3 regions of the Glaciecola sp. 2405UD65-10 genome follow, and region 2 is predicted to be linked to each of the others. Evidence: predicted binding sites of a transcription regulator. Region 2 holds the regulator's gene; each other region holds the start of a gene.
The links. Region 2 encodes MetJ, which represses methionine synthesis genes. Its sites were predicted from a motif close to TAGACGTCTAGACGTCTA; they were not measured.

Region 1 (10,217 bases), on a different contig from region 2:
ATGAAGAATTCTCGGTGCGCATCATCTTCCAAGCAGGCTTCTAAAGTGCCTTCTAGTATCCCAAGCGCTAGTAAACCTTGCGTTATTTGCCTAACTGCCAATTGCATAGCGTCGGCAATAGTTTTACCGGGAACAAGTGCGTCAATGCACGCTAATTGTACTTCTAACACTAAATTATAAAGTGCCGTTTGTGCTTCGCTAAACTTCCCATTTACCGGAAAAGTACGGGTAATATCAGCCGCATAACCTTGAAATTCAGAACCAGCATCAATTAGCACCAAGTCACCCTCTTTAAGAAGGTCTTGGTTTTCAGTGTAATGTAAAATACAGGCGTTTTCGCCACCACCTACAATTGTATTGTATGCGGCAAAGCGAGCGCCGTTCATAGCAAAGTGATGCAAAATAGTCGCTTCTAGTTGGTATTCATACATACCCACTTTACAAATTTGCATGGCTTTTTTATGCGCTTCACAAGAAATATTAGCGCTTTGCTGCATAAGGGCTATTTCGTCACTGTCTTTTATAAGCCGCATAGCGTGCACAATAGGATTTACATCATGAATGCTTTTAGGCGCAAGCATACTTTGCTTAGGTGCTTTTTTGCATACCATTAAACTCGCTTGAACAATAGCGTCAGCGGCGTCATTGCTGCCAAGGCTGTAATAAAGCTGTTCGTGCCCATCTAATATAGCGGGGAGTAAATGGCTAACGTCATCAATATTGTACGCTTCATCTACTTCCAATACGCTTGGTGCCGCTTCCGCGCCAAGGCGTCGGCCTTGCCAAATTTCAGCCAGTTCGTTTTTGGCTCTTACCAGTAAAATTGATTTTCCCTTAGCAGAGCTTGAATCACCTTGGTTTGACAGTATCAAAAATGCATCGGGTTCGTTAAAGCCCGTTAGGTAATAAAAGTCGCTGTTTTGGCGAAAGTGATATTCCGTATCATTACTGCGAGTGCATTCTTGAGCGGCGGGAATAATAGCAAGGCTATTTGGCGCAAGTTGGCTCAATAAACGTTTACGCCGCGCTAAAAAAGAGTGTGTGTTTATCAATGGATCACCGGTGACTGTTGGCGCGAGTCAATAAGTGATTTGCCCATTTCATTAAAGCAAAGCATGGCGCTAATACGCACATATTCCACTACTTCAAAAAAGGCTTGTTCAGACTCTTCGGTTTCATCCATTGCTTCATCAAGCTTACTAATTTGCGCAAAATCTTCTAAGGCTTCTTTTGCCTCTTCAGAACATTTGGTTAAGTCATCTTGATGCAAGCCAAAGCCCAATAGAAATCCATGCACCCAGTTTACTAGCGCTTTACCTCTCACATTAATTGAACTGCTATCTTCTGGTAAACACATACGAAGCGCAAAATCAGCTTCTATAAACTCTTGGCATATTTGATTGAACATAAGCACTATGTTTTGCTCAGCGGTAGGGCTAAATTTATCACCCTGATTAACTACGTCAGCCAGTGCTTCTATCCAGTTTTGATCATCTAAATTCATTCCTCCGGCTAACATGCCACACAAAATACCGTGAATTTCGGATGCATCCACAATAATGTTTTCGGCGCTAAGCATGGTATTAAATAGGTCGCAGTCAATTAATGGTGCGTTTGGCGAAGAAGGAGGAGTAGTTTGCGTCACTGGATATTCTCTAATATTGAAGTAAGTTAATAATAACAAAGCAAAGAAAACAATGCACCTAGCATAAACTGTACGCGATTCACGCACTTAACTAAACTGTCGCCCTTTAGTACTACCTTTGCCCTTATGTTTGCGTTAATATACGCACTTAGTTAGCCCAATGCGTGCGTGGCAGTATTGCCAAATTGTTGCAAAATTTGCGCAATGAATTACGCAGCACTATGCTTCCTGAAATGTTTGCAAGTCACTTCATGTTCCTGGCCGATGCTTAAAACCCAGGAAGTTGATTCCACTGCTATTGTGTAAGCTCGGCTAGTATCGAGAAACCTACGGCAGTGATGATACTTCCACCGTGCACATGTCGGCGCACGGACGAAAAGTGTACAGCGGCATTTTGGGAAGCTCCCTTTTCAATACTCAATTACAAACGCTAGTAGTTCATCTACCAGAGGCAATAAATGGCAATTTATAATTTTGGTTCTATCAATATTGATCATGTTTATTTAGTTCCACACTTCGTAGCCCCCGGCGAAACCTTATCTTCAACTGATTATCATTCTGTACTAGGTGGCAAAGGCGCAAACCAATCTATTGCCTGTGCTCTTGCAGGTGCCGATGTAAAACATATAGGTGCAGTGCATTCTTCTGATTCAGCCTATATAACTAGCATTCGTGCAGCCGGTGTAGATTGCCAATATATAAATGAACAAACGGCTGTTGCCTCAGGTCACGCTATTATTCAAGTGTCTGAAAGCGGCGAGAATGCCATTGTGCTTTTCACTGGTGCTAACCATACCCTTCAGGCTAGTGACATTAACAAAGTAATTGAGCAAGCGAACAGTGATGACTGGGTACTGCTTCAAAACGAAACTAACGCAATTGAAAGCATTATTGAAATTGCAGCTAGAAAAGGTTTAAAAATTGCCTTTAATCCAGCGCCAATGACACCAGAAGTGGCGCAATTACCCTTGGAAAAAGTAGAGCTTCTTATTGTTAATGAAATAGAAGCAATGCAATTAAGCATTACCAACAGCGTTGAGCAGGCTTATAAAGCGCTGCACGATAAATATCCAAATACCAAAATTTTAATGACTTTAGGTAAAGCAGGCGTTAAGTATATTCATGGTGATAAGCACATTGATATGCCTGGCTTCTCGGTAGAGGCGGTTGATACAACAGCCGCTGGCGATACCTTCACTGGCTATTTTTTAGCAAATTACCTTGATCAACAAAATCCAGAACATGCATTGAAAAGTGCTTGTGCAGCGGCTGCAATTTCAGTAACACGCTCGGGTGCAGCGCCTTCAATTCCGCACAAAGACGAAGTAGACGCGTTTTTACAACAAGCTAAATAATAGCTGAACATTGGAAAAATTCATGACACATAAGATTATATTAGATACTGATCCTGGCATTGACGATGCAATGGCAATATTTTTCGCTTTTCAAGCAAAAGAAATAGACGTACTAGGCCTAACCACTGTTTATGGCAATGTGCCCGTTGAAATGGCGGCGCAAAATGCCCTAAGCCTAGTTGAACTTGCCGGGCTTGATATTCCCGTGTGTAAAGGTGTAGGCCGTCCTTGGGTTGGCCCTGAATCAACGTATGCGCATTTTGTGCACGGTGATGACGGTTTTGGCAATATTGATCACCCACCTTCAAGCCGTACCTTAGACCCACGTTCGTCAGCACAGTTTATTATTGATAAAGCCCGTGAGTTTCCTGGTGAAATTACTATTGTTGCGGTTGGCCCATTAGGGAACTTAGCCCTTGCTTTACGCCTAGAGCCTGAATTACCAAAACTAATTAAAGCGGTCAATATTATGGGCGGTGCAGCGTTTGTTCCAGGTAACGTAACACCTGTAGCAGAAGCCAATATTTGGAACGATGCTCATGCGGCTGATATCGTATTTTCTGCTGACTGGACTATTAACATGTTTGGTTTAGATGTAACTTACGACGTACCATTTGCGCCTCAATTTATTGATACTTTAGCTGAAGTTAACCCCATACTAGGTGGTTTCGTAGCGAAAGCATCTCAGTTTTATATGGAGTTCTATTCGCAGGGTAAAGATGAGCAAGTATGCTTTTTCCACGATGCTTATCCAATTGCCCACCTCATGCATCCAGAGTTATTTGAAATGACCAACGGCAATATGCGTATTGGCACAGGTGAACTTGATAAAGGCCAAACTATGTTTGCACCGGCAAATACCACCATGAGCCCTCTTTGGTTAGAGTCACAAAAATCAAACGTGGCAACGCAGGTTGATCACGAAGCTCTGACGGAACTGTTTGTATCAACCTACGCTTTGTAAGCGTTATATAAGGCATTGTTTACGTGCTTAGACAGGAATTACGGCGCACTTTTCGTGAAAAGCGCAATGCCTTAAGCCCACACGAACAACACCAAGCCGCCACTGCTATTGTTGATATTTGGCGCAGCTACGCTGAGCCAAATATCAATGTCCAAAAAGTGGCTATCTATTTAAGCACCGATGCTGAGCTTAACACTTCTTTTTTAATAGAATACTTTTGGAAGAATAATACTGAGGTATATTTACCTGTTATTCATCCTTTCACGAAAGGGTATTTACTGTTTTTAAAATACACCCGCAATACCCCCATGAAAACCAATCAGTTTGGTATTTTAGAGCCGATTTTAGATATCACTCAAATGTGCTTAGTCGAAGAACTTGATGTGATTTTTACGCCATTAGTGGCTTTTGACCAAAGCGGTAATCGTTTGGGAATGGGCGGTGGCTTTTATGATAGAACGCTTGTTAAGTTAAACAACAAGCCTTCCACGAAAAAGGCAAATACCCGAATAATTGGCCTTGCCCATAATTGTCAGAAAACAGTGTCATTACCTGTTGAAACATGGGATATTCCCTTACCTTATATTCTAAGCCCTAGCCATTTTTATACTTTTTGATAGGAAATCAACATGAGCACTAGTGAAGCAAATTTAAGCCAAGATGAGAAGAAACAAGCCGCTGCTAAAGCTGCCATAAAATACGTTAAAAGCGATGCTATTGTGGGAGTGGGTACCGGTTCTACCGTAAACTTTTTTATTGATGCCCTAGCTGAACATAAGCATAGAATCCAAGGGGCAGTATCAAGCTCTGATGCCTCTACTGAGCGTTTAAAAGGCCATGGTATTGAAGTATTTGATTTAAACGAAATAGACCAACTTGATATATACGTTGATGGCGCTGACGAAATAACAGAGCATAAGCATATGATCAAAGGTGGAGGTGCTGCACTTACCCGTGAAAAAATTGTGTCAGCGGTGGCTAAAACCTTTGTTTGCATAATTGACGATACAAAGAATGTACCCGTGCTGGGCAGCTTTCCTTTACCCGTAGAAGTGATTCCTTTAGCACGTTCATACGTAGCGCGAGAAATTGTGAAGTTAGGCGGCGACCCAGAGTATCGTCAAGGCGTTGTAACTGACAACGGCAACCACATAATTGATGTACACAATTTGCGAATTGTTAACCCCTCGGAATTAGAAACACGATTGAACCAGATTGTGGGTGTAGTAACGAACGGTTTGTTTGCTCATCGCGGCGCAAATGTGGTAATTACGGGCACCAATACAGGTGTAGAAATAAGCGAATAAAGATTACGTACTCATTTAAGTAGCTTGTTTATAGATTTGCTTTAAATAGTACTTGCGAAATAGCTGTATTTTGCTATCTTTCAATCTTCATTAAATAGACGTCTAGATGTCTTAATTTCAAGGACAAGGTTAGTACCCTCATGAGTAAAAAGTCATTAGCTAAAGATAAAATCCGCATATTGCTCTTAGAGGGCCTTCACAACAGTGCCCTTGAAACATTTAAATCCAATGGCTATACCAATATTGAGTCCTTGAAAACGTCTTTACCTGAAGACGAACTAATTGAAAAAATTAAAGATGCTCATTTTGTTGGCATTCGCTCGCGTACTCAATTAACAGAAAACGTATTCCAAGCGGCTAAAAAGTTAATTGGCGTGGGTTGCTTCTGCATTGGTACGAATCAGGTTGACTTACTTGCAGCGCAAAAACGAGGCATTGTAGTTTTCAATGCGCCATTTTCAAATACTCGTTCTGTGGCTGAATTGGTACTTGGTCAAATTATTTTATTGCTACGTGGTGTACCAGAGAAAAACGCAAAAGCCCATCGCGGAGAATGGGAAAAGAGCGCGGTTGGCAGTTATGAAGCACGCGGTAAAACCCTTGGTATTATTGGTTACGGACACATTGGTACGCAGTTAAGCATTCTTGCTGAGCATTTAGGTATGCGCGTCCAGTTTTATGATATTGAAGATAAGCTAGTGTTAGGTAATTCAACCCAAGTTAAAACGCTTAAAGAGTTGTTGAATACCTCTGACGTAGTAAGTTTGCATGTGCCAGAAACTGATCATACGCAAAACATGATTGGCAAAGCAGAACTTGAACAAATGAAGCCCGGTGCAATTTTGATCAACGCCGCACGCGGAACGGTAATTGATATTGAAGCCCTAAGTGCTAGCCTTGAAGCCGGTAAACTCAATGGTGCGGCTATTGATGTATTCCCTGTTGAGCCAAAATCTAACAACGAAGAATTTGTGTCACCTTTAAGAAAGTTTGATAACGTTATTCTAACGCCGCACGTGGGCGGTTCTACTCAAGAAGCCCAGCAAAACATTGGCATTGAAGTGGCCGGTAAATTGGTTAAATACAGTGACAATGGCTCTACCCTTTCAGCGGTTAACTTCCCTGAAGTGTCGTTGCCATCACATACGAATCGTTCACGCCTATTACACGTGCACGTTAACCGCCCCGGTATGCTGACGCAAATTAACCAAGCCTTTGCTGATAAGTCTATTAATATTGCAGCCCAGTACCTGCAAACAGATGAGAACATTGGTTATGTAGTGGTAGATATTGACGCTGAGAACGCGGCCGAAGGCCTTGCACAGTTAAGTGCAATTGAAGGCACCATTAAGACTCGATTACTTCACTAATTGTGATGTTTATTAGGCATAAAAAAAAGCGCTAAAAAGCGCTTTTTTTGTGCCTGTAATTTATAGCTTAGAAAAAGCTATAAACCAAAGTTACTGCAGTTTCTGTATCTAGTTTTTCAACACCAACAGCTACATCTGTATTGTGATCAAATTTCAAAGACAGCTTCATAGACAAGCCGCCAGCAATTTGCGCTGATAAGGCGCTTTCTGCTCTTGATTTGGTGTTCTCGTCACCAATTTCAGTACTGAACGTTTGCGTAAAACGAGCTGTTTCAGAAATATTCCACTTGTAGTTTACCGCACCACGAATAATTAAGCCGCTAACTGATTCGTCATTCAAGTCTTTAGCATAAGAGTAACCAGGACCAACACTGTAGTCGAAGCTGCTGGTTTCATCTTCCCAAACCTTCTGGTTCCAACCCGCAGCAATTGTTGATTGGTACTTATAGCTGCTGAAACGGTCATCTTCATAAGATGCGAAACCGAATAAACGGTGGTTAGGGTTTTCTAACTTGTAGTTACCTTGCGCAGATGCAAAGAATTTTTGAGCAGATGTTTGCTCTTCTTCAATTGTTTCACCATCTACCACATTTTCAACAGTGTCTTTTTTATACAATGCGGTGAATTTATATTCGTTGCTCCACTCTTCTAGCTCTTGCTTAGCTGACAAACCAGCACTACCTGAGGTAGTTTCAGTGTTACCTGAGGTGAAGATAAATCCGAATTCACCGTCCATTGTTAAGGCTTTTTCGTCTGCGGCAAATGCAGTAGAAGTGGCTAAGGCGCTCAAAACTGAGGCAAAAATAAGTTGCTTTTTCATGGTTAGTCCTTTGTATAATGTTCATCGTCACGCTTGCAACAGCTAAAATTCAAGCGAAACTTGCTGATTTGCTAAGTTTGCGGCATTTTAGCGATTTTAAGCTAATAATCAACCTAAAAGAACTGATAGACCATAGAAACACTAGTTTGTGTAGACAAAACCCGGTCTTCTTCTGCCACGTTTTCGTTAAATACCACGTTAAAAGATAGCTTCATTCCAAGCTTTTTAAATATGGTTGAGGTGAAAGAGGTATTTGATCGAGCTTTGGTGAGTCCGCTACCCACTTCAGCAGAAATTTCTTGTCTGAAGCGTGCATTTTTATTGAACTTCAAACTATATAGCAAGGTGCCGCGTGCTATAGGACCCGACAAACGAATGCCCGTTCTTTCCTGTAAAAAATGACTGTACCCTGGACCTATGCTGTATCTAAATTCCGATTCGGGATTTTGCCACATTACCTGGCTCCAACCCGTAACTGCGGTGAATTGCTCGCGCAATAGATTAAATTGGTTGTCATCATATTCTACGTAGCCAAATAACCTTTTTGTTTCGTCAGTTAGCTTGTAGTCAAATTGGCCAGAAACTGAAATACGCGTTGTTTCGATTTCATCGGTTCCGCTTTCACTACTAGATGAATCAACCGTATTGATTCGTTGAAGGAGCTGTACTTCGTAGCGATTACTCCAATCTACTAACTCTTGGCTTGAATCTAGCGCTAGCTTAATCATGCTAGTATCGGAATTACCGGTGGTGATTAACAATCCCACTTCGCCATCTAGTGCAAAAGGCCTATTGGGGTTTTGTTTTCTATCATTAGTTTTGAAAAGGGAGGCAAGTAAGTCTTTTTCTTTACTAGGATCTTTAAAAAAATCCGACGCTTTGCTTTGTCCAAAGCATGGCAACTGCCATGCTAACAAGCCCAGTAAAAAAATTGTTTTTAAAATCTTCAACATTGCGCGTTCTTATTTTTTTGTAATAACGCGCAAATGCCAATTTATTTTAATTTATGGCCTGTGCTATTTTAAACGTTTCTGATTGCGCGAATTCAAAAATGATATCATATTCATAGTCATTTAAGCCAATAGATTGCGTCGCTTGAAGATTAAAATCTTCATGGCTAAGCAATGCCTTCCCCTCTTTCTTTTCTGCCATAGCCGCTGCCATGTATAACACCGACTCGTCAAGACTCAACTGTTGATGTGGGAAAAGCGTTAACTGTGTTAGGGTTTCGTGTAAATTGGCGGGCAACTGGAAACTTTCAAGAATTCGCCCCGAACAATGGCAAAAAGTGAATCCGAATGCAGCACGCTGGGCCTCGAGTGGGAGCATAGTGTCTTTTGCATCAAGGTATTTTTTATAGCCAGCTTGTAGCTTGGTGGCGCAAATTAGCTCAGCTAAATTCATTAAAATACCCATTACGAAAAATCGCTCGCTTCCCCTGTTTTGAATTTGCTGTGCAATACTTCTAGCAATAAGCCCCTGCATCACCGCTTTTTCCCAAAAGGCTTTAAAATCAATTGGCTCACTGCTTAAGGCTTTAAATGCCAAGTTTGCGGTTTCTGCCATTGTTATATTGTAGGCAGCTTCGCCACCAATAACGCCTAAGGCTTTATTAACGCTAGTTACCTGAGACGGGAAGCGAAATAATGCGCTGTTAGCTAACTTGAGTACTTTAGCGGCAAGTGATGGATCTAAAGATATAATTTGTGCAATATCATCTGAGCTAGACATAGGATCATCTAATAACTGACGTATCTTCACGCAGGTATCGGGAAGCGTAAAACTTTTATTAGCATATTTTATTAAGGGCATCATCGACATAAGTTATCTCTCATTGGCACAACCACATTGTACTATGAGTCACTGTAAGCTTAGGTGCAGGTGTTAATACCATGTTGATGTTATGCATACCATTTGAAAAATGGTCGCTAGAATAAATCGCCTTGCTGGAAATGAGTCTCGCTTTTTGAACCCGCTTTTTTGCGAGCGTCAAAAGCTTTTTTACGCCTATTGCATGCTTTCACAATTATTCGCTTCGTGCCGTCATCAACATCATTCCAATGCTGACGCTCCTCTCTGCTTCTAAAACAGCCTAAACAGTAGCCACGAGGTCCCGATTGGCAAACGCCAACACAAGGGCTTGGTATGTTAAAAAACTCCAACTGCTGCATTTAGATGATTACGACTGAAGGGCTAGAATGAGGATATTATAAGCACTTTTTTTCTATATACGCCAGTAATGAAAACTCGCAATACCAATAGGCTTAAATAAAACTTAAAAAAAAAGCCAAACTTTCTACAAAGCTTGGCTTTTATATTCTTCAAAAACTAAAAGCTATTTCTTCTTTTTGGCTTTTGGATTGGGTAAATCAGTAATTGAGCCTTCAAAAATCTCAGCAGCTAAACCAATAGACTCGTTTAACGTAGGGTGTGCATGAATAGTTAAACCAACGTCTTCTGCGTCAGCGCCCATTTCAATTGCTAAACCAATTTCACCTAACATTTCGCCCGCGTTTGTTCCAATAATCGCACCACCAATTACTCGGCCAGTGTCTTTTTCGAAAATCATCTTGATCATGCCATCGGTTGCAGCAGATGCAATTGCGCGCCCTGATGCCGCCCACGGAAAATTAGCTGTTTCGTAATTAACGCCTTGTTCTTTGGCTTCTTTCTCAGTTAAGCCTACCCAAGCGATTTCTGGCTCAGTGTAAGCAACAGATGGAATACATTTAGGGTCAAAGAAGTGTTTCATACCA
Region 2 (10,217 bases):
ACCAGTTATTAATGGATAAATCCGTATTTGATAACGTAGCGTTGCCACTTATTATTGAAGGGCACACGCGCAAAACAATCACCAAAAGAGTGGATGCTGCACTTGAGATGGTTGGACTGAGTAGCAAAGTAAGAAACTTGCCCATTACCTTATCAGGCGGAGAGCAGCAGCGTGTAGGTATTGCGCGAGCCGTAGTTAATCGACCCCCTTTGCTATTAGCTGATGAACCTACCGGTAACTTAGATCCTAAATTATCAATGGAAATCATTCGTTTATTCGAAGATTTTAATAGTGCAGGGGTATCTGTGTTTATCGCTACTCACGATTTAGGCTTAATCGCACGAATGAAGTATCGCACCCTAACCTTAAAAGATGGGCGAATGATAACCGATGGCTTGTCACAATCTTCGCAAGAGGATACGTGGGCATGAGCATTCTTTTTAAAGGGCGAAAACAGGCTTCGGCTTCACAAAAAGTGGGTATACTGCAGCTTATATTAATGTTTTTCATTGATCATATTAGGCAAAGTGTAAACAGCCTAGGTGAATTGTATAGAAAGCCGTTTTCAGCTTTAATGACCATTGGCGTTTTGGGTTTTAGCATTACCTTACCAAGTACCTTGTACATTATGGTCAAAAATACTGAACAGGTAACTGAACAGTGGCAACAAGCCTCTGAAATATCCTTATTTTTACGAGCTAATGTCAAGCCGCCTCAGGCACAGCAGTTGGTAAAGCGTTTATCAACGTGGAAAGAAATAAGCGAGGTGAAATACGTTTCCCCGGAACAAGCCTTAGATGAGTTTCAGCGTTTATCAGGCTTAGGCGAAGCGCTTGACTATTTAAACGAAAATCCTATGCCTGCAACCGTATTGGTGGTGCCTACAAGTAAACACGCTACCCCAACTGCAGCGGGTATGCTGCTTGATAAGCTTCGCAAAGAGCGCGAAGTTGACATAGGAAAGCTAGATATTGAATGGCTAGAACGTTTGTATAGTTTGCTCGCTATTGCTAAAGAATTGGTGTTGCTTTTGGCGGTATTGCTGTTTTTTGCTGTAGTGTTAATTATTGGAAACACCATTCGTTTAAATATACTTAATAAGCGAGATGAAATATTGGTCATGAAATTGGTAGGCGCAACAGATGCGTTTATTCAGCGACCATTTTTATACACAGGATTTTGGTTTGGTCTACTAGGGGGCTTAATGGCTTGGCTAACGGTAAGTATTATACTTTGGTGGATAGGGCATAGCCTTGACAATTTAGCGCAGCAATATCAAATTCAAATGAATATTACCGGCTTAAACATGCAGGCTTTAGGGGTTATGCTGTTGCTTTCAATTACCCTAGGTTTATTGGGCTCGTTCATATCAGTGCAAAAACACGTGAATGAAATTGAGCCCGAATAATAATGATTTGTCAGTTAAGGCTTAAGTGTAACCTGGGCTAGTGACAGGAAAACATGGCGACATTGCTTTTGTCATATCGTATTGCCAACGCATCGCTTCACGGTGGGTTTCAATCATAAAGTCTTGTGTTAAGGATAAGCGGTTGCCGCTTGCGATCAGTTCGTTCCAATCTCCGGTTTCAATGGCTCTAACACACGCCAGCACACCGTATAAATGCCCCTGTTTATGAATCAAGGCTTGCTCAATTTTGTCATCTAAGCCTAAGCCCTCAATTAATACTCGTAAAGGTTTATCTAAAATAACATCGAGCAAAGAAAACAAGCCTACCAAAAATGCAGACATTGCGTCTGCAGAGCCTTCACATTCTGCGTCAACAAGTTCACAAAATTTAGCTCGTGATAAAGACAAGTTAAGTAACTCATTTGGTTTGTCTGAATTTAAACTGGCTAATGACACAATGGCAACGAAACGTCGTACCATAAGCTCGCCTAAGTAGTTAAGCGCATGGCGAATTGATGTAATTTTGTATGACTTATTCACCAATGGGTTATTGATAAACTTCATCAACATAAATGATAAGGTCGGGTCAGTCTCAAAAACGTGCTGAAGATTTTTAACATCCAATTCAGATTTGGCCATCTCCATCATTAACTGCATATTGGCTAATTTACTGGTTGGAGCCGGTTTATTAGTGTTTGTGGCTGGCTCTAAAAAGAAAAAACCTTGTACATAGTCAATTCCAAGGCTCTGACATTGTTCAAATTGAAAGTAGCTATGTACTTGTGTAGCAATGATTTTAGCATTTTTGTTTACAAGCTTAGCTTTTAATTCGCGAATTTCAGAGGGCGTGGTGTGCAGTACTTCACACTTTACGTAATTGGCTATTGTTAATAACTCAGGCAGTTGCGCATGATATAAGCTTATTACGATTTCAAAGCCCGCTTTTTTCAAGCTTTCAATTTTGAACGTTTCTCTAAAAGAGGGCTGCGCTGTAATGCCAGATACTTCAACAATAACGTCGTCTGGAGAAAAATGCTCTCTAAAAATATCAATTTCATCAATGTTTAAGTTGACAATGGTTTTACCCACTTGCAATAGCTCATCAATGCTAAGTCCATGTATAGGTTCGTTATTTACACTTAAGGTACTCATATCTATAGGATAGGCACCATTTGTTTGATTGCGATAAACAAACTGATAAGCAAACAATTGTTTTTTTAAATTGAAAACGGGTTCTCTTGCGTAAATATTGTTCATATCAAAACTTATTTAAATGTATTTTTCATATCATGTGCCCACTGAGAGGCTTCATAATAAAGCGAAAATAATGTTGGAAGATCTATCTTTGTGGTTTGAGCGAGTTTATCTATCTCTTGCCAATCGGCGCGCTCAAAAGCAACACATAAGCGATATTGATAGGCTAATTTTCCATGAGTGCGTTGCTGGCACAACACGTCTTTGCATTCATCTGAAAAAGGTAATGAAGACATTAAGTCTTGCATTGGTTTATCTAATAAGGCATCAACCAGTGAAAACAGACCCATAATAAAGCCATTGGGTGGGTCTTCTTTTACATCCATTTGGGTGCCTAGTAATTTACAAAATTGCGCGCGTCGAAGGCTGCTCACTATTAACTCTAGAGGTTTATTCCCTTTTAAATTAGCAATTGCGAGTAATGCTATGAATTTTTTTAACTCCACTTCGCCTAAGTATTTAATAGCGTGACTTAACGAACCTATAGAATGGCGTTTATTTAACATTGGACTATTAATAAACCGCATAAGCTTAAAAGACAGGCCAAGATCAGTCTCAAACACTTTGTTTACATCGTTTAAGTTGAAATCAGCCGATACACTAATGCCAACTAATTCAATGACGGAGGAAACGGAGACTTCTATGTTTCTATGTTTCACCATTTCTGGTTTAGATAGAAAATAGCCCTGAAAATAATCTATGCCTAGCGGTAACAACTGATCAAATTCTTCAATTGTTTCAACGCGTTCAGCAATGAGTATTTTACCATCGTCTTTTAGCTTCTTAATTTGTTCAAGCCGGTTTTCATCACTTATGTCAATATCATTGACTTCAATCTTGATAAAGTGCGTAAAAGGTAACAATACATCCCATTTTTGTGAAAAGTCGTAATCATCTAGCGCTATTTTGTAGCCCAAATCGGAAATATGTTGGCAAGCTAATATGAGTTCTGGACTCACATTAACGGTTTCCACAATCTCTATTACTACATCTAATGGATTCAAGGTTGCGGGAAATCGATACAATAAGGTATCTTCGTGAAAATTAATAAATGCCGGTTTGTTAAATGTGATACTTTCAAGGCCTATAGTGAGATGGCTATCAGCGAGCATATTGCTGGTAGCTTCATCTGGTAATACGTCTGGAAAGCAATTTTCTACCCCATCGCGAAATAACAGCTCATAGGCAAATACTTGTTTTTTTCGATTGTAAATAGCTTGCCTTGCAACATATGCAAACATTGATAATGGAACCCTTTATTTATAAACCCTGAAAGAAATCAAAATAAGCATATAGACGGTGGTAATTGGCGAATCCCAGCCTACAAAAAATGGATTTACTTATTTATTCTTAATAGTTAACGGTCAAAGTGCCGAAATATTAAATAAAGATTGATCTAACTACGCTTAAATTAATTATAATTTATTGTATAATTCACTTGAGTTTTATTCGTTTGGCCTTATATTCTTAGGCTGATACAAATTTTGAAAGATTCGCGCAGAACTTACGGTCTTTTCTAGTGTCATAGTTGTGAATAAGAATAAGGCCGTGCAATAGTTTGTACGCAAATTTTCACTTTGCACATAGCGCTTTTCGGTAAAAGTCATTTATTATGGCCGTTTCAATGCCGATACAAGCAAAGCAGTGCAGCAAACACACAGCTCTTATTAATTTTTTCGACTGATTTAAAGTCTGCGTAATACGAGGTAACAATGAAACAAGATATTTCATCTTTAGCATTAGCGGTTTCTCAAGGCGGTAGCATAGAAAGTTATATGCAAGCTGTATCTAGCATTGAGATGTTAACCGCCGAGCAAGAAAAATCATTGGCAACGCGTTTGTTTGAGAACGAAGATCTAGAAGCTGCGCGCGCATTGGTGATGTCGCACTTGCGTTTTGTTGTGCATATTGCGAAATCTTATGCTGGTTACGGCTTACCGCAAGCGGATCTTATTCAAGAAGGCAACATTGGCTTAATGAAAGCCGTTAAGCGTTTTGACCCTAACGTGGGTGTACGCCTAGTGTCTTTTGCAGTACATTGGATAAAAGCTGAAATTCACGAGTTTGTGCTGAAAAACTGGCGCATAGTAAAAGTGGCGACCACTAAAGCGCAGCGAAAATTATTTTTTAACCTACGCAAAGCGAAAAAGCGTTTAGGTTGGTTTACTCATGAAGAAGTGCAAAAAGTAGCTGAAGAGTTGAACGTAAGTACTAAAGAAGTGCTACAAATGGAATCGCGGATGGCAAGCCAAGACACTGCATTTGATTTGGGCGCTGATGATGATGAGTCTAGTACCTTTAGCCCGGCACAATACTTAGAAGATAAATCAACTGACGTTGAGATGTCGGTAATTAATTCTGACCATGATGCGACTGCGACTCGCCGCTTACATGCAGCCATTCGTACACTTGATCAACGCAGCCAGCATATTATTGAAACTCGCTGGTTAGCGGATGACAAATTGACACTGCAAGACTTAGCTGATGAATACGAAGTATCAGCTGAGCGTGTAAGACAAATTGAAAAGAACGCTATGAAAAAACTTCAAGCTGCAATGGCTGCGTAAATTAACGCCTAAATGCCACTTAGCTAAAAGAATAAAGCTCTGATAAACGAAAGTTTAACAGAGCTTTTTTATTGGGTGAGAATATTGTAGCTTATTATTCAGCTGCGGGAATTACCCAGTATTGGCCCGTAAAAGATGCAACAGGATTGTTTTCGTCAAAAATATCCACGGTCAGTGAAATAGGACACTTCTTATTTTTTTGTAGTAATTCAAACTTCGCGCTAACACTTTCAATATTACATACCCCTCTAGGGCGCATAGTAACGGGTTTATTATAGTGTATATTAGCGTCGCCAAGCACTATCTCACCTTTTAAGCCCTTTTGTTTAAGCTGCAAGAAAATCATGCCCCAGCCTGTGAGTGTTGCCAATGAATAAATACTGCCAGCAAACATAGTGCCGTGCATGTTAATGTTTTTATTAAGTGATGCACGAGTTTCAATGGTGCTTTCTGTATAACGATACAGTTTAATTCCCATGTGTTCTGAAATAGGGATTTGTTCGTGCCAAGTATTTTGAAGTTCTTTACACCACTTCGGGTGCAGCATCAAAATACTGTTGTCGACTAAATTTTTCACCATTTGCTTACGCTTCAATTTACCTAATTCGGTAGGAGCGTCGTCCAGAATTTCAAAACCACAAGCAGTAAAAAATTCAATAGAGGTTTCTCTAGAATTGGTTACGGCGCGCTCAGCGCCCAAATCGCGCGCTACTTGCTCTAGCGCCGACATTATAACGTGTCCAACACCTTTGCGGCGATAGTTGTCAGAAACCGCTATATGGCGAATTTGTGCTTCTTCTGAGGTGTTTAGGTGTACTCGCCCAATAGCAACAATTTCACCTCGAGCGTTTTTAACTACGCGATGCTCACTCACCCCTTCATATTCGTCTTTTTCTGAGCCTAATGGAAAGCCCCATGGCTCTCTAAGCCAGCGCCATCGGCATTCAAAATAACTACTTAGCTCTTCTTCGCTTTGTGGAGTCGCAACACTGAACACATATCATCCTTTTTTTAGATGCATCCCTAGTTTCATACCTTAATTGTAAAGGTGGCGGGACCATCGTTGACTAAAGCAACCTGCATATTAGCACCAAAGCGCCCGCTTTGGCAGGGGAGATATTCTGCTTCAAAATGTGCGATGAATGACTCATACATGGCTAAGCCATGTTCGGGAGAGGCTCCATTAGAAAAGCCAGGCCGGTTGCCTTTGTGCGTGTCGGCCACTAAGGTAAATTGTGATACCACTAGTAATTGACCTTCAATATCTAGCAAGCTTTTGTTCATTTTGCCGTTTTCATCTTCGAACATTCTAAAATTAGCGACTTTTTTAGCTAATAGTTTCATGTTTTCAGTGGTATCAAGTTTCTCAACACCGAGTAAAAGTACTGTGCCTTTGTTTATTTGCCCTATTATTTGTTCATCAACACTTACGTGAGCGTGAGTTACTCTTTGTATCAATCCAATCAATTTTGCTACCTACTACTTATTATTGAGTTGAGTTTCCATTTTTCTAAGTGCTCCAACAAGCGCTAAACCAATGCCGTTCTCGGTCATACTGTGGCCTGCGTCTTCAACAATGGTCATATTGGAAAGCGGTAAATTATTATTTAATAACATCGCACTTTCACATTTACACACCATATCGTAACGACCATGCACAATTTCAACTGGAATATGCTGTAATACATCGCAATTTTTGATTATAAAATCACTATCAAAAAAGCAATGGTTGAGGATGTAGTGACACTCAAAAAGTGCCAAGGTGTATACTTGTTGGGTAGAGGCAAAATCACTTGCTTTTTCTTGGCCTTCCAGTAATCGAGATATCTTGCCTTCCCAGTCAAACCATCGAGCAGCGGCCTCTAGCCTAACACTCTTATCTGCATGGGTAAGATCAGCATAAAAGGCTTCACACACTTCTTTACTGTTTTGCCCCTTGTAATTGCCTATAAAGCGTTTGTATTCTTCGTAAAATACCTGAGCCGCGCCACCTTGTGCAGAAATAAACCAGTCGGCATCTTGGTCACGGCCTAAAAATACCCCTCGAAGTACCATGCCGCTCACTCTGTTGGGATGCTTTATTGCGTAGCTCAAGGCTAAGGTTGTGCCCCACGAACCCCCAAATAATAACCATTTTTCAACGCCAAAATGCTTTCGTAGATGTTCAATATCATCAATAAGTTTGCCTATGGTGTTGTTTTCTAAACAACCAAAAGGTTGTGACCTGCCGCAGCCTCGTTGGTCAAATGCAATGAGTCTGTAATTTAAGCCATTAAATGGCCAATGGTAGTTGTGGCCTATCCCAGCGCCGGGACCGCCATGAAGAAATAACGCGGGTATACCGTCAGGCATTCCTGATTCTTCAACGTGAAGTACTTGCGAATCTGTTGTCGCAATTTTATATGATTTAATTCTTTTAAAGCTGTCCAAATCACGGTTACCTTGTGGTTTGATGTAAGCAATTACAACTCAAAAACTTGCTTCACATAGTTTAGTCCATTTACTACTGCAACTTTTTGTTTAAAACCTTTGCTGAATTTTATCAAATACTACGCTACACTATTTTTATGTCATGTATATACTTGACGCATTAAAAACAACAAAAAAGGAAATTAAATGGCGGGTCAGGGCTCAGGCGGTAATGTTATAGCGGCTTTATGCAATATTTTTATTGCGGGATTAGGGCAGCTAGTGCAAGGCAGAATATTAGCCGCGATATTGTTTTTTATTTTTACCTATGGTGGTTACTCATTGTTCTTCCTTGTTTTCCCTGCCATTATTGGCGCGATAGCACACATATGGAGTATTATTGATGCCGCTAAATTCGAAAGGAGACGCCGCTATGAATAAGCGTATATTTATATTATTGGCTATAGTGACTACATTAACTGCCTGTACCGCCGCAATTCAAGACACTTACTTTGACTTGTGGGAAAAGGTGGGCGTTGAAAAACGTGAAATTTTAGTGGATAGAGTGGAAGCTGCACAAGAAACGCAGCAAGATGCACAAGAACAATTTGCCAGCGCTTTAGAAGAGTTTAGTGCACTTATATCTTTTGATGGCGGTGAACTAGAAGACGTTTATGAAAACTTAAACGACCAATTTGAAGCAAGTAAAAGCAGCGCAGAAGATGTCAGTACGCGCATTGATAAAGTACAAAGTGTTGCTGAGTCTTTGTTTCGTGAGTGGGAAGCAGAACTTGAGTTAATTACCAACCAAAATCTCAAACGTGATAGCCAACGCAAGTTATCTGATACTCAGCGTAAATATTCAGGTTTGTTAAAATCAATGAGAAAAGTTGAAAGTAGTATGGAGCCTGTTTTGCTAGCGCTTCAAGACAACGTTTTATACTTAAAACACAACTTAAATGCGAATGCTATTGGTGCGCTACAAGGTGAGTTTTCAACTATTAAGAAAGACGTTAATAATCTTTTGCAAGAAATGAATACTGCCATTACGCAATCTGATGAATTTATTGAAACACTTCAAGCACAATAATATTTAAGCAATAAACACCAGCGTTGGTTTTCTGCCAACGCTGGTTACGTGTTTAGTCTTCAGCTTCAATCTTAGCAACATCAATTCCCATACTCTCCATAATATCGCGAGCTTCTTGCGGGATTCTAAATTCGTTATCTTTCGTTAAATCAGCATCGTTCGGTAATGGTTGCCCGGTAAATGCATGCAAAAACGCTTCGCATAACAATTCAGAGTTGGTTGCGTGCCGTAAATTATTAACTTGCCGACGAGTTCTTTCGTCAGTCAGAACCTTTAAAACATTTATAGGAATTGAGACCGTTACTTTTTTAACTTGCTCGCTTTTCTTTCCGTGTTCCGCGTAAGGGTGTATGTAGTTGCCGTTCCATTTTGCCATTATTATTTTCATTTTAGTTATGTCGTTATTTAAAATTCTAACTGTTATAGCGAAAAGATCAATCTAGACGTCTAAATTGCTTGACGTCTATAGCATATTTACGTAATTTAGACGTCTAAACGTCCAGTCAGGTTAAATATGGTTTCTTATGCACAGGGTATCGACGCCCTTAATCAGTCGTTAAGTGAGTTACGAGACATAGATGTTTCGTTCGAATTTTTTCCACCGCAAACGCCTACTATGGAAGAAACCTTATGGAAATCAGTTGAACGCTTAGCGCCTTTGAAACCCAAATATATGTCAGTTACATATGGTGCAAACAGTGGCGAGCGTGATCGCACACATTCAGTGGTTAAACGTATACAGGGTGAAACAGGCGTACCAACTGCACCGCATTTAACCTGCGTAGATGCCAATGAAGCTGAATTAAGAGCCATTGCAAAAGACTATTGGGATTCGGGTATTAAACGTATTGTAGCGCTACGTGGTGATTTACCTGAAGGGATGGATAAACCTGATTTATACGCATCTGATTTGGTTGGAATTTTAAAAGATGTTGCCGATTTTGATATTTCCGTAGCGGCATATCCGGAGAAACATCCCGACGCACCTAATGACCAATTTGACTTGCTTAATCTTAAACGCAAAGTAGAAGCAGGGGCAAACGAAGCGATTACTCAGTTTTTCTTTGATACCAGTGTGTTTTTACGTTTTCGAGACCGAGCAGCCGCGGCGGGTATAGATGCAGATATAGTGCCGGGTATTTTGCCTGTTACAAATTATCAAACATTGGTTCGCTTCGCGGGTATGACAAATGTTCATGTGCCCGGTTGGCTGCATAAAATGTACGACGGACTAGAACAAGATGACCAAGCAACGCGCAATCTACTAGGCGCTAACATTGCCATGGATATGGTAAAAGTACTTGCTAAAGAAGGGGTGAAGCATTTTCATTTTTACACCTTGAACAGAAGCGAATTAAGTTTTGCAATTTGCCACATGCTCGGTTTGCGTCGTTCATAACAAAGCGTATTTAAGAAGTACTGTGTTTCTAATGCAGTGCTTGTTTGCTAAACTTTTAGCTTAAGCACTTATAAAAGTGTATAAAACAGT
Region 3 (10,217 bases), on a different contig from region 2:
TCAGTATTTATGTTCAAGGTTTGGTCGTTACTGCTAACGGTTTCACCAAATTGGCCATGAGCAGAATCATACTTTAATAAATGCGCCATTGCCTCTGGCTCAGCTAACTCATTAATGGCAACCACTTGAATATGCGTACGGTAGTTGTTCTCGTATAGGGCGCGCACAATGTTGCGCCCTATTCTACCAAATCCGTTTATACCAACCTTAAGCAAGGTTTTTACCTGTTAATACAAACTGTGACTTATAAGGCATTCACTGTTTCTACTATGGCACTTGTTGTAATTCCAAAGTGTTCAAACAACTCGCCAGCAGGTGCAGATTCACCAAAAGTGTCCATACCTATAACAGCACCGTCAAGGCCAACATACTTATACCAAGTATCTTTTGCTAGCGCTTCAACAGCAACACGTTTGGTGACCGATTTAGGCAATACCGCTTCACGGTATTCTTTTGATTGGCGATCAAATACATCAGTACATGGCATTGATACCACGCGAACGGCTTTACCTTGAGCACTCAACTCTTTCGCAGCATCTACGGCCAAATGCACCTCAGAACCTGTTGCAATAAGAATAACGTCAGGTGTGCCATCGCTATCAATAAGCACATAACCGCCACGCTCAGCGTCCATTAACTGCTGCTGTGAGCGCGCTTGCTGTGGCAAGCCTTGACGCGTAAATACCAAGGTAGTTGGACCGTCAGTTCGTTCTATGGCCGCTTTCCAAGAAATAGCTGATTCCACTTGGTCACACGGACGCCATGTATCCAGATTTGGCGTTGCTCGCAAGGCAACAAGTTGCTCTACTGGTTGGTGAGTGGGGCCATCTTCGCCTAAGCCAATTGAATCGTGGGTATACACGAATATAACCGGTTGCTTCATAAGAGCTGCCATTCTTACCGCGTTTCTTGCATATTCCATGAACATTAAGAATGTTGCGCCGTAAGGCTTAAAGCCGCCGTATAAACACAAGCCGTTCATCATTGCTGACATACCGAACTCACGTACACCATAATAAATATAGTTACCGCTAGCGTCTTCTGCAGACACGCCCTTACTGGTGTTATGAATGGTTAAGTTTGAACCCGCTAAATCAGCAGAACCGCCTAGCAATTCAGGTAAAATTGGCGCATACGCGTTTAAGGCATTTTGTGATGCTTTACGCGTGGCTGGGCTTTCAGGGTTTTGCTGAAGTGCTGAAATGTACTTAGCACATGTTTTGTTCCATAACTCTGGTAGCTCACCTTTTTTGCGGCGAACAAATTCAGCGGCTAATTCAGGATGCGCAACTTGATACTGGTTAAACATTTCATGCCAATCAGCTTCAGCCTGTTCGCCTTTTGATTTAGCATCCCAACCAGCATATACATCATCAGGAATTTCAAAAGCACCGTATTCCCATCCAAGGGCTTTGCGCGTTAATACAATTTCGTCATCACCTAGTGGTGCACCATGGCAACTTTCGCTACCTTCTTTATTAGGTGACCCAAAACCAATCGTGGTTTTACAACAAATTAGGGTAGGCTTGCCGGTTTCAGCTTGTGCCTTTTCAATTGCCGCTGCAAGTTGCTCTGAGTCGTGCCCGTCAACATCGCTAATTACCTGCCATCCGTAAGCTTCGAAGCGCTTTGGTGTATCGTCGCTAAACCAACCTTCAACTTCACCGTCAATAGAAATGCCGTTGTTATCCCAAAATGCGATTAGCTTACCTAAACCCAAAGTACCTGCTAATGAACATGTTTCGTGGGAAATCCCCTCCATTAAGCAACCATCACCCAAAAAGGTGTAAGTATAATGATTGACCACGTCAAAGTTATCTTTGTTAAACTGTGCAGCCAGTACTTTTTCAGCTAACGCCATACCTACGGCATTACTAATGCCCTGACCTAACGGCCCAGTAGTGGTTTCTACACCCGGTGCGTAACCATACTCTGGATGGCCTGGTGTTTTAGAATGTAGTTGTCTGAAGTTTTTAAGTTCTTCAATTGGTAAATCATACCCACTTAAATGGAGTAAAGAGTAAAGCAGCATAGAGCCATGACCGTTTGAAAGAATAAAACGATCGCGGTTTGCCCAGTTTGGGTTAGCTGGGTTGTGTGATAAATAATCACACCATAGTACTTGAGCAATATCAGCCATTCCCATTGGGGCACCAGGGTGACCTGATTTGGCTTGTTGAACTGCATCCATACTTAACGCGCGAACTGCATTGGCTAAATGACGACGAGAAGGCATAACTACTCCTTGAAAAGATAGGTTAGCGTACTGATATTAGTAAACTGTATTAGATTTATTAAAAAAATCGGGTTGTATTGTTACTCAGCAGTTAACGTACTTCAATAATTAAATCTTGTTTTAGCCATATTTTATTACAATGTCTAAGAACAAAATTTGAAAAGTTTACGTATTAGGAATCTTGGGGTAACACATCCTATATTATTTATAGACATTTAGACGTCTAGAAGTAAAGACTGGTAAATCATTTTCAAGCGTTTATAATGCACGGGTAAGCATTATTTGAATTTTAAAAGTTAGCGTAGAAAGTATTATATGAGTGTAGCAAATGTTGCACACGTTATTGAGTGATAGAAAACAATAGCGCCTTGTATACTCGCGATAACTTCTACCATTAATCAGGAACAATTATGACAACACATTTGTTTACTTCAGAATCAGTATCTGAAGGCCATCCAGATAAAATAGCTGATCAGATATCAGATGCGGTACTTGACGCTATTTTAAAAGAAGATCCAAAAGCACGCGTAGCCTGTGAAACCTTTGTTAAAACAGGAATGGTATTAGTGGGTGGCGAAATTAATACTCACGCATGGGTAGATATTGAAGAAATTACCCGCCAAACGGTCAAAGAAATAGGCTACACCCACTCTGATATGGGCTTTGATGGCGAATCTTGCGCGGTTCTAAACGCAATTGGTAAGCAGTCACCTGATATTAACCAAGGTGTTGACCGTGAAAGTCCTGAGAAACAAGGTGCGGGTGATCAAGGTTTAATGTTTGGTTATGCGAGCAATGAAACTGATGTACTTATGCCCGCCCCTATTACCTATGCTCATAGATTGGTAGAACAACAAGCGAAATTAAGAAAAAACGGAAAACTTGATTGGTTGCGTCCTGATGCAAAAAGCCAAATCACTTTCGTGTACGAGAACAATAAACCTGTGGGTATAGATGCGATAGTTCTGTCTACTCAACATTGCGATAGCATTAGCACCAAAGATTTGCGCGAAGCGGTAATGGAAGAAATTATTAAGCCCATTATACCTGAGCAATGGCTAACATCTTCTACCCAATTTCATATTAACCCAACCGGGCGCTTCGTAATTGGCGGGCCTATGGGTGATTGCGGCCTAACGGGTCGTAAAATTATTGTTGATACATACGGCGGCATGGCTCGCCATGGCGGCGGTGCATTTTCAGGTAAAGATCCATCAAAAGTAGACAGAAGCGCCGCATACGCAGGGCGTTATGTTGCTAAAAACATTGTGGCCGCGGGCTTGGCTGAGCGCTGTGAAATTCAAGTTTCGTATGCCATTGGTGTTGCACAACCTACCTCTATTAGCGTTGAAACGTTTGGTACAAGTAAATTGCCAGAATCTACCTTAGTTGAGTTAGTAAAACAGCACTTTGATTTAACCCCTTATGGCTTAATTCAAATGCTAGCGCTAGAGCAACCCATTTATCAGGCAACAGCTGCTTATGGGCACTTTGGCCGTGAACAGTTCCCGTGGGAAGCTACTAATAAAGCAGATGCACTTAGAAGCGATGCTGGGCTATAATAGCCCATCATTTATTGCTTAGTAAGGAATGCTAAATATGAAAGTTTCACTCACCAGCATGAAAAAAACGGTCTTAGCTTTGGCTACCGCTTCTATTTTGGTGTCTTGTGCTACGTCACCAACGGGCCGTTCACAGTTAATCATTTTTCCAGATTCACAGTTAAATGAAATGGGCGAGCAAGCCTTCACCAGCATGAAAAGCGATATAAAAATATCGAACCAACGTGTTGAAAATGCATTGGTTCAATGTATTGCTAATGAATTGCTCGAATTTGTGCCTAGTTCAGTATTTGACGGCGAATGGGAAGTGGTGGTGTTTGATGATGCCCAAGTAAACGCTTTTGCATTGCCAGGCGGTAAAATTGGTGTTTATACAGGCTTGTTGGGCGTTGCCGTTAATCAACATCAAGTAGCCGCGGTGGTGGGTCACGAAATTGGCCACGTAATAGCGCGCCACGGTAATGAGCGTATGTCGCAAAGTGCTGCAGCGAGTTTTACTCAGCAAGGCATTGCCGCTATTTTGCAGTCAAATGAAGTGGCGCAAACACCGCTTATTATGCAAGGTTTAGGCTTAGCGACACAATTAGGTACGCTGTCATATAGCCGTGATCATGAAACCGAGGCGGATATTATAGGGCTTGATTTAATGGCTCGTGCTGGTTTTCAACCACAAGAATCAGTTGAGCTATGGAAGAACATGGCTGCGAACAGTAGTGGAGAAAAGCCGCCTGAATTTTTATCTACTCACCCTGCTGAAAGCACTCGCATTAAGAATTTAAGCGCCAACATGCCAGCAGCTACAAAACTGTATAACAACGCAGCCAATAAAGCTGATTGTAGTTAAACTTACTTTTACGCCTTGTTAAGGTGATTACATCTACGTAAACGCATAAATTGAAGACAAAAAAAACCCTTGCTTAGCAAGGGTTTTTTGTTACATCAAAGATAAAAGCTTAGTCTTTGCTTTCTGATTCGTCTTTGTGTACATGTACATCCATTTGCGGATATGGAATAGAAATTCCTTCAGCATCAAAACGTAATTTAACCGCTTCAGTGAAATCAAATTTCAAGCCCCAGAAGTCACCCGCTGCCGCCCAAGGACGAACAATGAAGTTAACGCTGCTATCACCTAGCTCAGATACTGCAACTTGTGGTGCTGGCTCAGCTAGAACGCGAGGGTCAGCTTTAATCATTTCTTCTAGAACAGCTTTAGCTTTCTTAAGATCATCATCGTAACCAATACCAAATACCATATCTACACGGCGAGTATCTTTAGCACTGAAGTTAGTGATGTTGCCACCATAAATAGCACCGTTTGGAACAATGATTTCTTTGTTATCAGGAGTAGTCATAAGAGTAGTAAAAATACCTACGCTGTTTACTGTACCCATAGCGCCGCCAGCTTCAATGAAGTTGCCTGCTTTGAAAGGACGGAATACTAGTAACATTACGCCTGCAGCAAAGTTTGATAATGAACCTTGTAATGACAAGCCAATCGCTAAACCTGCAGCTGCTAAGATAGCCGCTAGTGAGGTAGTATCAACGCCTAGTTGGTCTAATGCAGCAATAATAACGAACAACATTAAGATAGCTCTTACAATTGACTTCAAAAAATCAATTAGCATGTCGTCGTATTTAGATTTAGCCATTAATTTGCCGAAAACATTAACTAAAATGCTTACAACAATTTTACCAACTACATAAATAACAAGTGCCATCGCAATGTTAATTGCAAATGGGATAATAAATTCATCTAAATACCTAGATGCATCTTCAGCAGTTAAATCGAACATGGTGTAATTCCTTTATTTTTTATTGTGTTTCTAATGAGTGTTGCTTTAAAAGCGGGTATAAAATACCAACAAGTAGCAAAAAAACAACAAAAATCTTTGTAAAAGTGTCACTAATTTGCAACACTATGAAGATACAGTATAAAAAAAATCACAAACTCAATCATGCTTTAGTCTTGATTGTTCGAAAAATCAGCAAGTTGGGGAGGAAACCGTACCATGAACGTAGATTTGTTGCTTATGCTCGGTTCATTGCTTTTATTAGCTATCTCGGGTTTATTAGTATTCTGCTTTACCGAAGCAAAGGGAAAAAACACACCCCATGCTCGTAGAGAACGCACAGTAAATATGCGAGAAAACCTAGATAAGCCAGTTAACAAGCAGATATCGATGGGAAAAGAACTCATTTAAATGAGTTTGTATTAAATATAATTTAAAAAAAGGCGAGCATTACATAATGCTCGCCTTTTTTATTTTTCTAACTTGTTATGCCTACTTATTATAAATGCATTGCAATATAAAGCGAAAATACTAAACTCCCAAACTATCATTGCTAATTACAGCATTTCGTATTTCCCGTCAGTAACGAGTCTTTAATGAGAATACCGCGCTTTTACATCAACGATAATTTAATTATTGATAACACCATTAATTTACCTGCAGAGCTAGCGCATTATATGGCCAATGTTCTACGCTTAAAACCAGGCGCACCTATTATACTGTTTAATGGCAATGGCAGTGATTACCCTAGTGAAATTGCCGATATTACAAAGCGCAAAGCCAGCGTTTTAGTTAATTCACAAATTAGTATTTCCCTTGAGTCAAAACTTCATCTGCATTTAGGCCAAGGTGTGTCTAAAGGGGATCGCATGGATTTTGCCTTGCAAAAGGCTGTAGAATTAGGCGTGACTGAAATCACGCCTATACTCACTGAAAACTGTAATGTGAAACTTGACGAACAGCGTTGGCAGAAAAAGCACCTTGCATGGCAAAAGCTAATCATAGGTGCATGTGAACAAAGCCAACGAAATGTTGTGCCTACCTTACATGAGCCGGTGACTATGCAGCAATGGATAGGCCAAAGCAGCGAATTAGACAAGGTAATACTTGCCCCGGGCGCTAAAACTTATTTGTCGGGCTTAAATAAGCCGCAGAAAGGTTTTCGTATAGTAATTGGGCCTGAAGGTGGTTTGAGCGAACAAGAGGTTTATACTGCTCAGCAAGTGGGTTATACGCCAGTGAATATTGGTAGTCGAATTTTACGCACAGAAACCGCAGCTATAGCAAGCTTGTCGATACTGCAATCTTTGCACGGTGATTTATAAACACACTCGGTCTTGGTTTATGTGAATTAGACCATACTTATTGAGTCATACTACACGGATATATCAAAGCATAATGACAATTAAACTCGGCATAGTAATGGACCCAATTGAGTCTATTAACATAAAAAAAGACACCAGCTTCGCTATGATGCTTGAAGCACAAAAACGTGGTTACGAAATTTATTATATGCAGGTGAATGACTTGTATATTGACAATGGAGAGCCGCGAGCAAGCGTAAAACAGATATCGCTTAAAGAAGACCCAGCCACGTTTTTCAAGGTAAATAAAGAGCTAGATATAAACTTAGGTGAGTTGTCGGTTCTACTTATGCGTAAAGATCCACCTGTAGATAGCCAATTTATATATGCCACTCACATATTTTCATTAGCGCAAGCTCAGGGCACTTTAGTGGTGAATAATCCGCAAGCCCTGCGTGACTTCAATGAAAAGCTGTTTACCTCATGGTATGCCAACTACATTCCACCCACCATGGTAACGGCAAAGAAAGCGCAGATTAAAGCTTTTCATAAACAACACAAAGATATTATTGTTAAGCCATTAGATGGTATGGGCGGCACCAGTATTTTTCGCGTAAAAGAAGATGCCGTAAATTTAGGCGTAATTAGTGAAATAATTACGGCAAACGAAACCGAACACGCAATGGTACAAGCATACATGCCTGAAATTAAGCTAGGTGATAAACGCATATTGCTAGTAGATGGTGAAGTTATTCCTTATTGCCTAGCTCGTTTACCTACTGGCACTGAAACCAGAGGCAACTTAGCCGCTGGCGGACGCGGTGAGCCACAGGAAGTTAACGAAGCTGATATGCAAGTAGCACAAGCCATTGCCAAAGATATGTCTGAAAAAGGTATTTTGTTTGTGGGCCTTGATATGATTGGTAATAAAGTTACCGAAATTAATATTACCAGCCCAACATGTGTGCGTGAAATTGAAGCCGCATATCCTATCAATATATGCGCTCGACTATTTGATGCCATTGAAAAACGCTTATAATGAGTTAATAAAAACGTGCCAATAAAAGAACCGAATATTACCCTTGTAGATAGCCTTCAAAATCACTTTTTGATTGCTATGCCCAGCTTAACCGATAAATACTTTAACCGCTCGGTTACTTATATTCTTGAGCATGGCGAGCAAGGTGCAATGGGCATTGTGATTAATCAGCCCTCTAACATGACGTTTCGCGAACTACTAGGCCAAGTCGATGAAAAAGCCCCGGTAAGTGATAGCATAAGTGAAAAAATTATTTTATGCGGCGGCCCTGTTCAAGCTGATCGAGGATTTGTCATTCATGAGTCCAGCGGTGCGTGGAATTCGTCAACTCGTATCACTGAAGATATTATGGTCACTACTTCTAAAGATATATTGTTAGCTATTGGCAAAGAGGATGGCCCTCAAAATAATATACTCACCTTAGGGTATGCTGGGTGGGAAGCGGGTCAATTAGAGCAAGAAATACAGGAAAACAGTTGGCTAACAATTCCTGCGTCAAAAGATATTCTGTTTGATACGCCCATTCACAAGCGCTGGGAAACGGCCGTAAATAAGTTAGGCATAGATATTTGGCAGTTAACGCAACAAGCTGGGAGCGCTTAATGAGCACTCAATGTTGCCTTGCCTTTGATTTTGGTATGAAAAGCATTGGCGTTGCTGTAGGGCAATCGCTTACGGGAACGGCCTCACCCTTAGCGGCTCTTAAAGCACGTGACGGCATTCCTGATTGGGACATATTGGCTGAGCTTATTCAGCAGTGGGGTCCTAACGAGTTACTGGTTGGTTTACCTTTAAATATGGACGGCAGCGAACAAGATATAACCAACAATGTGAAGCGGTTTGCCAATCGCTTACAACACAAATACAAACTTAAGGTACACCTTCACGATGAACGACTATCTACCGTGGATGCTAAAGAAAGGTTGTTTGCTTTAGGCGGGTATAAAAAGTTAACAAAAGATAAAGTAGACAGCGTTAGCGCCTGTTTAATTTATGAATCATGGATTTTAAACGGCAATTAATAGGGCTGTATTAATTTGCATGCTGGCATTGCCAACAAATTTTAAACTGCCCTTCATTACTTTCACCACATTGGTCACAGCGCCAATCTGCTTTAGGTTCGGCAAGTTCTCTTTCTAATTCATCTACAATGGATTGTGCTTGGGGTAAGTTGCCCGCATCAATTAACCACACTTCGGGTAGCGCTTCATGGGGTGGAATTTCACCCGCCGCACCTTGAATGAATTCATTCTTAACAAAGCTGGGTATATTTGCCTCATCTAAGAGCGCTTTTACTTGGCGTAATTTAACTTGATTATAGTCGCTGTAAAACTTCATCATAATGGTACCTTTTTATCTTTCGACAAGCATGTTGGTGTTGGTTTTATACACTAATGCTAGAAACTTAGCTCACTTGCCTATTGTTTATGCTGGTTGCTACAGCATCCTACTCACTTAAATCGTTTTTTACGTTTACCTTGATTAATTTTGTTCGCTTTAACTAATTGGCAAGCAAAATTAGTATTAGTTCATTAAATAAATACAACAACGTAATATTAGTTAAAAGGAAAAACATGATGGGTAAAATAATTCAAAAAGCAGCTAACTGGGTAGTAGTAAAACAGGCGAGTGAAACCAAAATATGTAATTTTACTAACAACTATTATGGTGACCAACAATGTTATGTGGTTAAAACCCACGCTAGCAAAAAGGCGCTGAGCGCGCCTTCATATAGATAGATACCTAAATTAGGGTCGCTTAAGCAAATAGCAAGCGACCTAGCTTGACTTGGCTTATTAGTCCATGTCTATTGAGACTTTTGCCAATGATCCCAAAGGGCTACCTGTATCTTTTGAATCTAGCTTTATCATTAAGCGCAAGTCATTGGGTGAATCAGCATGGTGTAAAGCTTGCTCTTGGTCAATTAAGCCACGTTTAAACAAATCATACAAAGCCATGTCAAAGGTTTGCATCCCTTGCTCTTTTCCTTTCATCATGGCTTCTTTTAATTCACCAATTTCATTTCGCTGAATGAGGTCTTTAATAAACGACGAATTTAGCAAAATTTCAATGGCGGCAACCCTTCCCTTACCGTCAATAGTAGGGACAAGTTGCTGCGCTACAATAGCGCGAATGTTTTGGCTTAAATCAAATCGAAGTTTTGAATGTAACTCTTTGGGCGCTAAATGCATTATTCGCTCAATGGCTTGGTTTGCGTTATTTGCATGCAGTGTAGCTACACATAAATGCCCTGTATCAGCAAACGACATTGCATATTCCATGGTT

Region 1: the regulator MetJ is predicted to act here: its motif matches at 5,367-5,384, upstream of serA (phosphoglycerate dehydrogenase).
Region 3: the regulator MetJ is predicted to act here: its motif matches at 2,445-2,462, upstream of metK (methionine adenosyltransferase).

Annotation. Positions count from the first base shown of each region.
Region 1 covers NZ_JBMEUF010000001.1:1,445,339-1,455,555, forward strand. Annotated here, with positions in the region: gene pepP (Xaa-Pro aminopeptidase) at 1-1,052, opposite strand, end outside; gene ACOI22_RS06590 (UPF0149 family protein) at 1,049-1,579, opposite strand; RNA gene ssrS (6S RNA) at 1,868-2,050, shown strand; gene ACOI22_RS06600 (ribokinase) at 2,104-3,000, shown strand; gene ACOI22_RS06605 (nucleoside hydrolase) at 3,023-3,964, shown strand; gene ACOI22_RS06610 (5-formyltetrahydrofolate cyclo-ligase) at 3,988-4,581, shown strand; gene rpiA (ribose-5-phosphate isomerase RpiA) at 4,594-5,271, shown strand; gene serA (phosphoglycerate dehydrogenase) at 5,412-6,641, shown strand; gene ACOI22_RS06625 (DUF481 domain-containing protein) at 6,709-7,461, opposite strand; gene ACOI22_RS06630 (DUF481 domain-containing protein) at 7,575-8,414, opposite strand; gene ACOI22_RS06635 (HDOD domain-containing protein) at 8,461-9,282, opposite strand; gene ACOI22_RS06640 (DUF1289 domain-containing protein) at 9,390-9,632, opposite strand; gene lpdA (dihydrolipoyl dehydrogenase) at 9,797-10,217, opposite strand, start outside.
Region 2 covers NZ_JBMEUF010000002.1:109,104-119,320, reverse strand. Annotated here, with positions in the region: gene ftsE (cell division ATP-binding protein FtsE) at 1-431, shown strand, start outside; gene ftsX (permease-like cell division protein FtsX) at 428-1,408, shown strand; gene ACOI22_RS12615 (EAL and HDOD domain-containing protein) at 1,430-2,665, opposite strand; gene ACOI22_RS12610 (EAL and HDOD domain-containing protein) at 2,674-3,903, opposite strand; gene rpoH (RNA polymerase sigma factor RpoH) at 4,375-5,229, shown strand; gene ACOI22_RS12600 (YiiD C-terminal domain-containing protein) at 5,324-6,226, opposite strand; gene dtd (D-aminoacyl-tRNA deacylase) at 6,259-6,696, opposite strand; gene pip (prolyl aminopeptidase) at 6,709-7,659, opposite strand; gene ACOI22_RS12585 (hypothetical protein) at 7,846-8,079, shown strand; gene ACOI22_RS12580 (DUF2959 domain-containing protein) at 8,072-8,728, shown strand; gene metJ (met regulon transcriptional regulator MetJ) at 8,781-9,104, opposite strand; gene metF (methylenetetrahydrofolate reductase) at 9,243-10,127, shown strand.
Region 3 covers NZ_JBMEUF010000001.1:1,522,543-1,532,759, forward strand. Annotated here, with positions in the region: gene epd (erythrose-4-phosphate dehydrogenase) at 1-215, opposite strand, end outside; gene tkt (transketolase) at 245-2,236, opposite strand; gene metK (methionine adenosyltransferase) at 2,647-3,798, shown strand; gene ACOI22_RS06940 (M48 family metallopeptidase) at 3,836-4,642, shown strand; gene ACOI22_RS06945 (mechanosensitive ion channel family protein) at 4,752-5,591, opposite strand; gene ACOI22_RS06950 (hypothetical protein) at 5,808-5,999, shown strand; gene ACOI22_RS06955 (16S rRNA (uracil(1498)-N(3))-methyltransferase) at 6,185-6,913, shown strand; gene gshB (glutathione synthase) at 6,987-7,931, shown strand; gene ACOI22_RS06965 (YqgE/AlgH family protein) at 7,953-8,534, shown strand; gene ruvX (Holliday junction resolvase RuvX) at 8,534-8,953, shown strand; gene ACOI22_RS06975 (DUF2007 domain-containing protein) at 8,964-9,272, opposite strand; gene ACOI22_RS06980 (hypothetical protein) at 9,506-9,670, shown strand; gene ACOI22_RS06985 (PilT/PilU family type 4a pilus ATPase) at 9,728-10,217, opposite strand, start outside.